2 regions of the Plantactinospora sp. BC1 genome follow, and region 1 is predicted to be linked to the other one. Evidence: riboswitches for the same ligand, from Rfam matches in the RefSeq annotation. Region 1 holds a riboswitch; the other holds the start of a gene.
The links. A riboswitch is a leader RNA that binds a small molecule or an ion and turns the genes downstream of it on or off. The one in region 1 is predicted to bind cyclic di-AMP.
Positions count from the first base shown of each region.

Region 2: linked by a shared signal. The riboswitch ahead of C6361_RS28930 (C39 family peptidase) and the one ahead of C6361_RS33905 (coiled-coil domain-containing protein) in region 1 are both predicted to bind cyclic di-AMP.

Region 1 is NZ_CP028158.1:7,723,033-7,728,013, reverse strand. It holds gene C6361_RS33910 (cellulose-binding domain-containing protein) at 203-1,447, shown strand; gene C6361_RS33905 (coiled-coil domain-containing protein) at 1,522-2,625, opposite strand; cyclic di-AMP (ydaO/yuaA leader) riboswitch at 2,632-2,759, opposite strand; gene C6361_RS33900 (cation diffusion facilitator family transporter) at 3,007-3,921, opposite strand; gene C6361_RS33895 (ABC transporter permease) at 4,004-4,981, opposite strand, start outside.
Region 2 is NZ_CP028158.1:6,598,879-6,603,859, reverse strand. It holds gene C6361_RS28945 (CDP-glycerol glycerophosphotransferase family protein) at 1-528, shown strand, start outside; gene C6361_RS28940 (GNAT family N-acetyltransferase) at 575-1,363, shown strand; gene C6361_RS28935 (DUF2231 domain-containing protein) at 1,541-2,089, shown strand; gene C6361_RS28930 (C39 family peptidase) at 2,252-3,079, opposite strand; cyclic di-AMP (ydaO/yuaA leader) riboswitch at 3,552-3,695, opposite strand; gene mdlC (benzoylformate decarboxylase) at 3,952-4,981, shown strand, end outside.

The DNA of each region.
Region 1 (4,981 bases):
TTGTCGCTGGCCGGCGGTCGCCTCGGTTGCTTGCATCGATGGCTGTCTCTAAGCTTGGTCGGCGCCACCACGCGACCGGTACGGGCTGGCCGGTGTCGTGCTGGACAGGTGATCTCGGGAGTCGGTCACTCGTTGTCGTAACAGCACTGCCGGCACGCGCCAGGGGCGGCGACGGGCCGGCAGTCGTCCGAGAGGAACTCCCATGCGGATCTCCGCACCGTACCGTCGTGTCTCCCTGGCCCTGGCCACGGTGACCGCGATCGCCGCGAGCAGCGTCGCCGTACTCGGCACGGGTCTGACGCCGACCGCGCAGGCCGCCGCCGGCTGCCTGGTCGACTACACCGCCAACCAGTGGACCGGAGGCTTCACCGCCGCCGTCCGGGTGACCGCCGGGGACACCGCGGTCAACGGGTGGACGGTGACCTGGACCTACGGTGGTGACCAGCGGATCACCAGCAGTTGGAACGCCGAGGTCAGCCAGTCCGGCGCGACCGTCACCGCCCGGAACGTGGCCTGGAACGGGTCGCTGCCGGCCGGCGGCTCCGCCGAGTTCGGCGTCCAGGGCAGCTACGCCGCCAGTTCGGCGGCACCGACCGGATTCACCCTCAACGGCGAACCGTGCAACGGCGCCGAGCCGACCACCCCGCCCAGCACGGCACCACCGACGACCAGGCCGCCGACGACCCCGCCAACCAGCGTCCCGCCGACGCTGACGCCGCCGCCGACCCGGCCGCCGACCACCCCGCCGCCGAGCGGCGGCTGCGGTGGCGCGGTGCTCTGCGACGGCTTCGAGAACCAGACCGGCACCGCACCCTCCGGCGACTGGAGCGTCAGCTACCCGGACTGCTCCGGCAGCGGCACCGCCAGCATCGACACCTCGGTCGCACACCAGGGCACCCGGTCGGTACGCATCAACGGCGCCGTCGGCTACTGCAACCACGTCTTCGTCGGCTCCACCCGGGATCTGAGCAGCGTCGGGGCGGTGCGCTACGCCCGGCTCTGGGTCCGGCACACCACCGCGCTGCCGACCTCGCACGTGACCTTCCTGGCCATGCGGGACGCCGCCGACGGCAACCGTGACCTGCGGATGGGCGGGCAGAACCGGGCCCTGCAATGGAACCGTGCGTCGGACGACGCCACCCTGCCGGAGCAGAGCCCGAACGGCGTCGCGCTCAGCGCGCCGCTGCCGGTCAACCAGTGGACCTGCCTGGAGTTCATGGTGGACGGCGCGCAGGGCCGGCTCTCCACCTGGGTCAACGGGACCGCGGTGACCGGGCTGACCGCCGACGGTACGCCCACGCACGACGTCGACGGGCAGTGGTACAACCGGGCCAACTGGCGGCCCAACCTGACCGACCTGCGGCTGGGCTGGGAGAGCTACGGCGAGGGCGCGAACACGCTCTGGTTCGACGACGTGGCGCTCGGCTCGACCCGGATCGGCTGCTGAGAGCGAGAACCGCCGGCACTGCCCAGGGGTGGCGGGCGGTGCCGGCGGTTCGCGATGGTGCGTGGCGCGGTGGATCAGTTCATCGACAGGTGTACGTGGTTGGTGTGGTCGCTGGACGGGTCACCGTTGCCCCCGTTGTACGTCTTCCAACCGCTGCTCGGCAGCCAGATCTGCTTGAACCAGATCACGTACAGCACGCCCAGTCGATCGGCGTTCCGCACGAAGTACGCCGCCAGGTTGTTGCCGTACGTCCGGTCGCCGCCGGTCGCCACTCCGCCGAACCCGTTCTTCTGGGCGGCGAAGTCGCAGGCCTGACCCTTCGGGTGCTCGCCACTGCCTCCGCTGCGGAAGCAGGAGACGAACCGGGTGAAGCCGGCCGCCTGGGCCTGCTTCAACGCGTGCAGGGTGCGCGCGGTGATGCAGCCGTCGGTGGTCGGGTCGTCGAGACTGCACGACTCGTCGGGGAAGGAGCCGTCGGCGTTGCGGGGTGCCGGTCGGGCCGACCCGCCCCCGCTGCCGCTGACTCCCGAGCCGGTACCGCCGCTGTTGTTCGCCGCCGCCAGCGCCCGTTCGGCCTGCTTCTTGCGGGTCTCCATCACCTCGACCTGCTTGCGCTGCTCGCCGATCTCCTTGTCGAGCGCCGCCTTGGCCTGGGTCTCCTTGTCCAGGCTCTCCCGCAGCCCGCGCAGTTCCCGGCTCTCGTTCGCCGAGATCGTGTCGAGTGCGGCGGCCCGGTCCACCAGGCTGGTCGGAGATCCGCTGTTGAGCAGCGCGGAGACCTGTCCGAGCCGACCGGTCCGGTACGCCATGCCGGCCATCTCGGCGACCCGTTCGCTCCGGGTCGTCACCTCGGTGCGCAGCGTGGCGAGCTGCTGGTTCAGTTCCTTCTGCCGCTTGACGGAGTTGTCCAACTTGGTCTTGGCGGTCAGATAGCCCTTGCTGGCGGCCTGGAGCTGCTCGCGCAGGCTGTCCGTGCCTCCGTCGATGTCGTCGCCGCCGGGTGCCGCGGCCAGCGCCCCGGGGGTCGCGTACTCCGGTGCCGCGTGCGCGGGTGCGCCGCCGAGTGCCGCGAGGACCATGCCCAGGGCGAGGGCCGCGGTGGTCGCGGCCTTCCGGTACGGTCTCGTGGCGCTCCGCGCGGACGCCGGAGCGTGTCGGGTGGGTGCCAGGAACGGCATATGACAATGTCCTTCCGTCAGCCGCCGACCGGGTTAGCTGACGGGTTCGGGACGGAAGATCCCTACCGCTGGCGCGGATACACCCCTGGTACGTGGTTCCCCGGCTCGCGCGTGCGATTAGGCGACGGTCCCCGCAGGCGCCGGAGGGCGCCGCCCGGCGGAGACCGGAGCCGAGCTTACCGGCAGTCGCCGTCCGGGGATACGTGGCGTTGCCGGAGTTAGATTCGCGATTTTCCCAGTTGGGCGGATGTATCCGGACAAAGATGTCCAGCGCCCGCCGGAAACTTAAGATGCCGCTAACTATCGGTGAGTCTCGACGGTCGGCGGACCCGGGAGAGCGGCGTCTCGGGCTGACCATGCGTGACGCGACGTGGCTGCCGGTCACCAGTCGGTGGGACCGCAGCCCCCGGGAGCGGTGTTCGGCTCGACCTGGAGCGTGGCGTGCGAGATGTGGAAGTCCTCGCGCAGTGCCGACCGGGCCGCGGCGAGTACGGTACCGACCTCCGCGTCGCGGTCCAGCCTCAGGTGCGCCGAGGCCACCTCCATCCCGGAGGTGAGGGTCCAGACGTGCAGGTCGTGTACGTCGCAGACGCCGGGCACCCCGGCCAGCCGGGTCCGTACGGCGGCCACGTCGAGGTGCTCGGGCGCGGCCTGCACCAGGATCCGTACGGCGCTGCGGCCGAGCCGCCAGGTGCGGGGCAGGATGAAGAGCCCGACCGCCAGCGCCACGATCGGATCCGCCCAGCGCCAGCCGGTCAGGATGATCACCACGGCGGCGACGATCACCCCCACCGAGTTGAGCAGGTCCCCGAGCACCTCCAGATAGGCGCCGCGCAGGTTGATGCTCTCCCGCGCACCGGCCCGGAGCAGGCCGAAGGCGGCGACGTTGGCCAGCAGGCCGAGCGTGGCCACCACCAGCATCGGGCCGGCCGCCACCCGGGGCGGGTCGTCGAACCGGCGTACCGCCTCGACCAGCACGTAGAGCGCCACCCCGAACAGCAGTACCGCGTTGGCCAGCGCGGCCAGCACCTCCAGGCGGTAGAGGCCGAAGGTGCGCTGCGGGTCACCGACCGCCCGCCGGGCCGCCGTGATCGCGGCCAGCGCCATCCCGATCCCGAGCACGTCGGTGAACATGTGCCCGGCGTCGGAGAGCAGCGCCAGCGAGCCGGTGACCAGCGCGGCGACCGTCTCGACCACCATCAGGACGGCGAGCAGCCCGAAGGCGGCCCAGAGCCGTCCCCGGTGTCGTTCCGCCGCCCAGGTCAACCGCTCCCCGTGGTCGTGCCCGGCCCCCAACCCGCCTCCTTCCGTCCCGGTCGCCCCCGCCGTCGATACTGCCGGCCGGTGAGGTCGTCCCATCCGGTAAACGACCGGATCGCTATCCCTCGTCGCCGAGGGTGGCGGCGATCGGCGCCCGGGCGGCCCGCCGGGCCGGCGGCAGGCTGGCCAGCACCGCCGCCGAGGCGGCCAGCGCGGCGCAGAGGGCGAGCTGACCGACGGGTACGGCCGGCAGCCCGTGCCCGTAGCTGCTGATCAGGCCCATCGCCGCCGTCCAGCCGAGACCGAGCCCGAGGGTGATCCCGGCCAGTGCCCCGACCGTGCCGGCGAGCGCCGCCTCGGTCAGCAGCATGGTCGCCAGTTGCCGGCGGGACAGGCCCAGCGCCCGGATCGTCGCCGACTCGCGGCGGCGTTCGACGACCGAGAGCGCGAGCGTGTTGCCGATGCCCAGCACCGCGATCAGCACCGACATGCCGAGCAGGGCGGCGAAGATCCCCAGCAGTTCGTCGAGGGTGCGGGAGAGTGCGTCGGCCTGGTCGGCGAGCCCGCGTACCCGGACCGCCGGCTGGTCGGCCAGGGCCGCGTCCAGCGCCTGCCGGCCCGCCGCCGTCGACACCCCCGGGGCGAGGTCGACCAGGAGCCGGTCCGGCTCCCCGGGGCCGTACGCGCCGGTGAACGACGCCCAGGAGACCAGGGCCGCACCGTCGACCGGGCTGTCGTCGTAGACCGCCACCACGGTCAGCGGCCCCGGCGGGCCGAGCCCGAGGGCGATCCGGTCGCCGACCCCGACGCCCCGGTCGGCGGCGAGCTGCCGGCTCACCGCCACCGTCCCCGGAGCCAGCCCGGCCAGGCTGCCGGCGGTCACCTCCGGACGGATCGGCCCGTGCAGCCGCTCGGGCGGTACGGTCCAGATCCGGATCCGGTCGTCCAGCGGCGAGTCGGCCAGGCGTACCTCGGCGACGGTGCCGAACGCCGGATCGGGGCGCAGCCGCTGTGCCAGCCCCGGCGGCAGCGGGCCGCGTACCGCCGTCGGCGAACCGTCGGTGCGGACCCGGTCCAGCACGAAGTCGACCGGGAA
Region 2 (4,981 bases), 1.1 Mb from region 1:
GGCGTGACGGTGATCCTGCGGGCCCACCCGTACACCTCGCAGAACCCGGCGTCGGCCCGGCAGCTCGCCCGGATCGAGCAGCTCCTCGCCGAGCACCGGGCCAGCACGGGACGGCGGCACGTCTTCGGCGCCGACGCGGCGAAGAAGATGAGCCTGGTCGACTGCGTCAACGCCTCCGACGCGCTGGTCTCGGACGTCTCGGCGGTGATCTCCGACTACCTCTACTCCGGCAAGCCGTACGCGGTGACCGACCGGGTCGGCGAGGGCGAGCGGTTCGTCGAGGGCTTCCCGCTGGCCGGCTCGGGTTACGTGCTGGACTCGCAGATGTCCAATCTGGACGACGTACTGGACCGGCTGCTGGAGACCGATCCGCTGGCCGAGGTGCGGTGGCGGACCCGTACCCGCTATCTCGGGGACTTCCCGGAGCAGCGCTACGCCGACGGCTTCCTCGACGAGGCCCGCCGGCAGTTGGACGGTGCCGGGGCTGCCCAGTCCGTACCGTCGCCCCGCCCCGCGCCGGTCCCCTGAGCGCACGCTCCCGGCGCGAGGGCTGTGCCATGATGCGTCGGTGACGATGATCAGGACCAGCCACGACCGGAACGAACTGGCCGGTCTGCTGCGCCGCGACCCGCACCTGCACGCGTACGAGCTCGGCGACCTGGACGACTTCTACTGGCCGTACACCACCTGGTATCGGCGCGACGACGCGGTGGCGCTGCTCTACCACGGTGGGTCCACTCCGGTGCTGCTGGCGCTGCACCGCTCACCGGCGGTGCTGACCGAGCTGCTCACCGGTCTTCTCCCGCTGCTGCCCCGGCACTTCGAGGCACACCTCTCCCCCGGTGGCGAGGCGGTGCTGGCCCGGGAGTACCCGCTCAGGTCGCGCGGCGCGCACCTGAAGATGGCGCTCACCGACCCGGACCGGCTGGCCCGGGTGGCGTCCGGCGGCGAGGTGCTGACCGAGGCCGACATACCGGAACTGACGGCCTTCTACCGGACGGCCTATCCGGACAACTGGTTCGACCCCCGGATGGTCGAGACCGGTCACTACGTCGGGCTGCGCCGGGACGGCGAACTGGTCTCCGTCGCCGGGGTGCACGTCTGGTCGCCGCGATACCGGGTGAGCGCGCTGGGCAACGTGACGACGGCTCCGGCGTACCGGGGACAGGGGCTGGCCAGTACGGCGGTGGCGACGCTCTGCCGGCGGCTGCTGGAGACCGTCGACACGGTGGCGCTGAACGTCGTCGCGGAGAACACGGCGGCGTACAAGCTCTACGACCGGCTCGGCTTCACCCCGGTCGCCGAGTACGCCGAGTACGTCGTCGGCGAGCCGCCGCCCGACCCGGACGTCCGTCCTCTTTGAACAGCACCACCACCGCGTTACGGTGTCGCCCTTGTCAAGGGTGCGCACCCCGGGCACCATGTCAACGTTCTGGAAAGCCCGCCGATCCGCCAGGCTGCCGGGCCGCCGTCCACCGGCCCGTACGCCTGTCGTCCATCCCTGTCTGTCGCCAGCCGATCTGTCGCCGAGGAGGCGCCGGTGCTCGAGGAGTTCATGGGCATTCCCGCCCACCCGTTCCTGGTCCATGCCGCGGTGGTCTTCGTGCCACTGCTCGCGTTGACCGCGGTCGGGTACGCGTTCCTGCCGTTCGTCCGCCCGCACCTGCGCTGGGTGCTGGGACTGCTCGCGGTCGCCACCCCGCTCGCCGCGCTGATGGCCAAGCTCTCCGGCGACCGTTTCCTCGCCCGGCTGGAGTCCCGTAACCGGGTCAGCCCGGAGTACGTCCCGAGGTTGGCGGAGCACCAGGACCTCGGCACCAACACCCTGTACGCGACGCTCGTGCTCGGGGTGCTGGCCCTGGCGCTGGTCTTCCTCGTCAGGCCCCGGACCGCCGCCCCCGCACCGGTGACCGCCGGGGTCGAGGGTGGCGCCGATGGCACGGAGGGGACCGCCGCCGCGACCGCCAAGGGGTCACCGGTGCTGACCCTGGTGCTCGGGGTGCTCTCCCTGGCGGCGGCCGGGATCACCCTGTACTACGTGTTCCGTACCGGTGACACCGGCGCCCAGGCGGTGTGGCAGGGCCAGTGATCCGCAACTGACCGAGGCCGGGCGCGGAACCGCTCGCGACGACGACGCCGGCCCGTCCCACGCCCCCGGTCGGCACGGGTCGTCCGGGTGGGTGGGTCGGGCCGGCGTCGTCGGTGCTGCTACCGGCGGGTCGTCGGTGCTGCTACCGGCGGACGGGGCGGATCAGGACGAGTAGCCCCGGGTGGCCGCCCAGTTCGCCAGGTCGATGGTGGTCATCCAGTAGTTGCTGTCCTCGCCCGGGATGGCCGGGTCGGCGATCTTCACCGTACGGCCGTCGTCGCGGTAGCCGACGACGGTCAGGTAGTGCCCGCCGGGGTAGCTGTGCCAGCCGCCCGCGAGGTCGGTGGCCGAGCCGGCGATGTTGACGACCACGGCGTACCCGCTGGTGACGGCGTGCACGACGTCCGCCTGGAGCCGGTCCATCTGCGCCGGGGTGGCCGCGCCGCCGGGGATGGCGGTGGTGCGGTAGAAGTCGGTACCGATGATCTTGTTGAGTACCCGGGTGGTGTCCTGGGCCGAGTTCGTGCCGCTCATCGTGGTGCCGAGGTCGGCGGCGACGGCGTCCTGGCTGGGCTTCTTGTCCCGGACGGTCAGCGCGATCCGGGTGGCGGCCGGGCCGCAGTACCAGCCGTTGATCTGGGCCTGGAACTGGTAGTCCAGCAGCTTCGACTCCGGGGGTGCCGGGCGCTTGCTCGGGGTGCTGGCCGCAGCCGCCTTCGCCGCCGCGCTGGGCGTGGAGGTGCCCGGCGCGCTGGTGGCCGGCTGCGACGGGGTCGCCGGTGCGGTCGTCGCGGGTGCGGTCGTCTCCGGTGCGGTGGTGACCGCCGCTCCGGCCTGACCCGCCGCCGGGGCGCCGAGGTCGGCGACGGCGACGGTCGAGGGCTGCGGTGCCTCGGCCGAACCGTCCGAGGTCAGCACGACCCCGGTGGACGCGGCGGCGGCGAGCACCGCTGCCGAGGCGAGCGCGAGCCGGTTACGTCGGCCCGACATGACGGTCCGGAACCGCCCGTTAATTGCGTGCTTCAACGTTGTCCTCCAGAGGAAATGCGCGCCACTATCACCGGGGGGCGAGAAATGACGCGACGTTTCTTTCGCTGCTGCGGGGAAACGTGACGCGAAATCGCACGGAATCGCACGGGAAAAGGTCCGCCGATACGCATTCGGCGGGACGGACCGAGGGTGTGCCGACCGGGTTGGCGCCGCTATCGGCGTACCGGTGGAATCAGCGCCACCACGATCCGTCGCGGCCGACCGGCGGCCTCACCGGAAACTGCCGGCCAGCGGGCCGGCGGGGTGCCCGCGCGTCGACGACTTCGGCGTCACGGACCGCTATCGGGCCAGGTTGGGGTGGCCGCCGGGGACCGGGTGGTCCGGGACGGCCGCGACGGCCGGGGGCGGGGGCGCGACGCAGCGAGGGAACTGGGGGGATGGGCCGGGGCCCGGGTGGTGCCGCACGAACAGCTACTCCTTCCGACACCGCCTACCGGGTTAGCTGACGGATTCGGGCAGGAAGGCCGCCCTACCGCGGGCCACAGCGGCTCGCGGATTCACCCCAGATAACTGTGGGTCCCCGGCTCGTTACGTAACGACTCGGCGGGTCTGCTCCGGTGTCACCCGTACGGCGACCAAGGGGCCGGACCAGACTCGCCGAGATTACTGGTCGACTTCTGTCGTTGCCAACCCCACTGAACAGCGAAAACAGTGACTCGGAGCGCGATTGGGACAGCGTCGGCCGGGCAGCCGGGCCGGGAGGCGACCGGCGGATAAACCGGCATGATCATGTACGCGTACGGTATGACGGAAATGCCGGCTTGGTCCGGTGGCTCGAACATGGGGACGAAGACCGCAGGAGGCTCCTTCCGATGACGACGGTGCACGAAGCTACCTACGACCTGCTCCGTTCCCTCGGCCTGACCACCCTGTTCGGCAACCCCGGCTCCACCGAGGAGCCATTCCTGAAGAACTTTCCGGCCGACTTCAGCTACGTTCTGGCTCTCCAGGAGGCCTCCGCGGTCGCGATGGCGGACGGCTACGCCCAGGCCAGCGGCCGGCCGGTGCACGTCAACCTGCACACCGCACCCGGCACCGGAAACGGAATGGGCAGCCTCGTCACCGCCTGGCACAACAAGACACCCATGATCGTGACCGCCGGTCAGCAGACCCGGACGATGAATCTGTCCGAGCCGATGCTGACCAACGTGCGCCCCACCCAACTGCCCGAGCCGTACGTCAAATGGAGTCACGAGCCACTGCGCGCGCAGGACATTCCCGAGGCGTTCATGCGGGCGCTCGCCACCGCCGTACAGCCGCCGGCCGGGCCGGTCTACCTCTCCCTGCCGCTGGACGACTGGGACGAGCCGGCCACCGGCACGGCGCCGGTACGCCGGGTCAGCACCCGGGTCGCCCCCGACCCGGCCGAACTCGACCGGTTCGCCGAGATCCTGGCGGCCAGCCGACACCCCATGCTGGTGATCGGCTCAGGCGTCGACCGCAGCGCCGGCTGGGCCGAGGCGGTCGCCCTCGCCGAACGGACCCGGGCACCCGTCTGGCAGCCGCCCTTCGCCGACCGGGTCGGCTTCCCCCAGGACCACCCGCAGTTCCAGGGACTGCTGCCGCCGGCGATCGGCCCGCTGGCCGAGAAACTGGTCGGCCACGACACCGTACTGGTGATCGGTGCCCCGGTATTCCGTTACTACCCGTACGTCCCCGGTCGGCGAGGCTACCTGCCGGACGGTACCCGGCTGCTGCACGTCACCGACGACCCGGCCGAGGCGGCCCGGGCACCGGTCGGCGACAGCCTCGTCGGCGACGTGACGCTGGCCTGCGCCGGGCTGACCGAGCGGCTGCCGGCCACCGACCGGCCGATGCCGCCGACCCGCCCCGCCGTGCCCG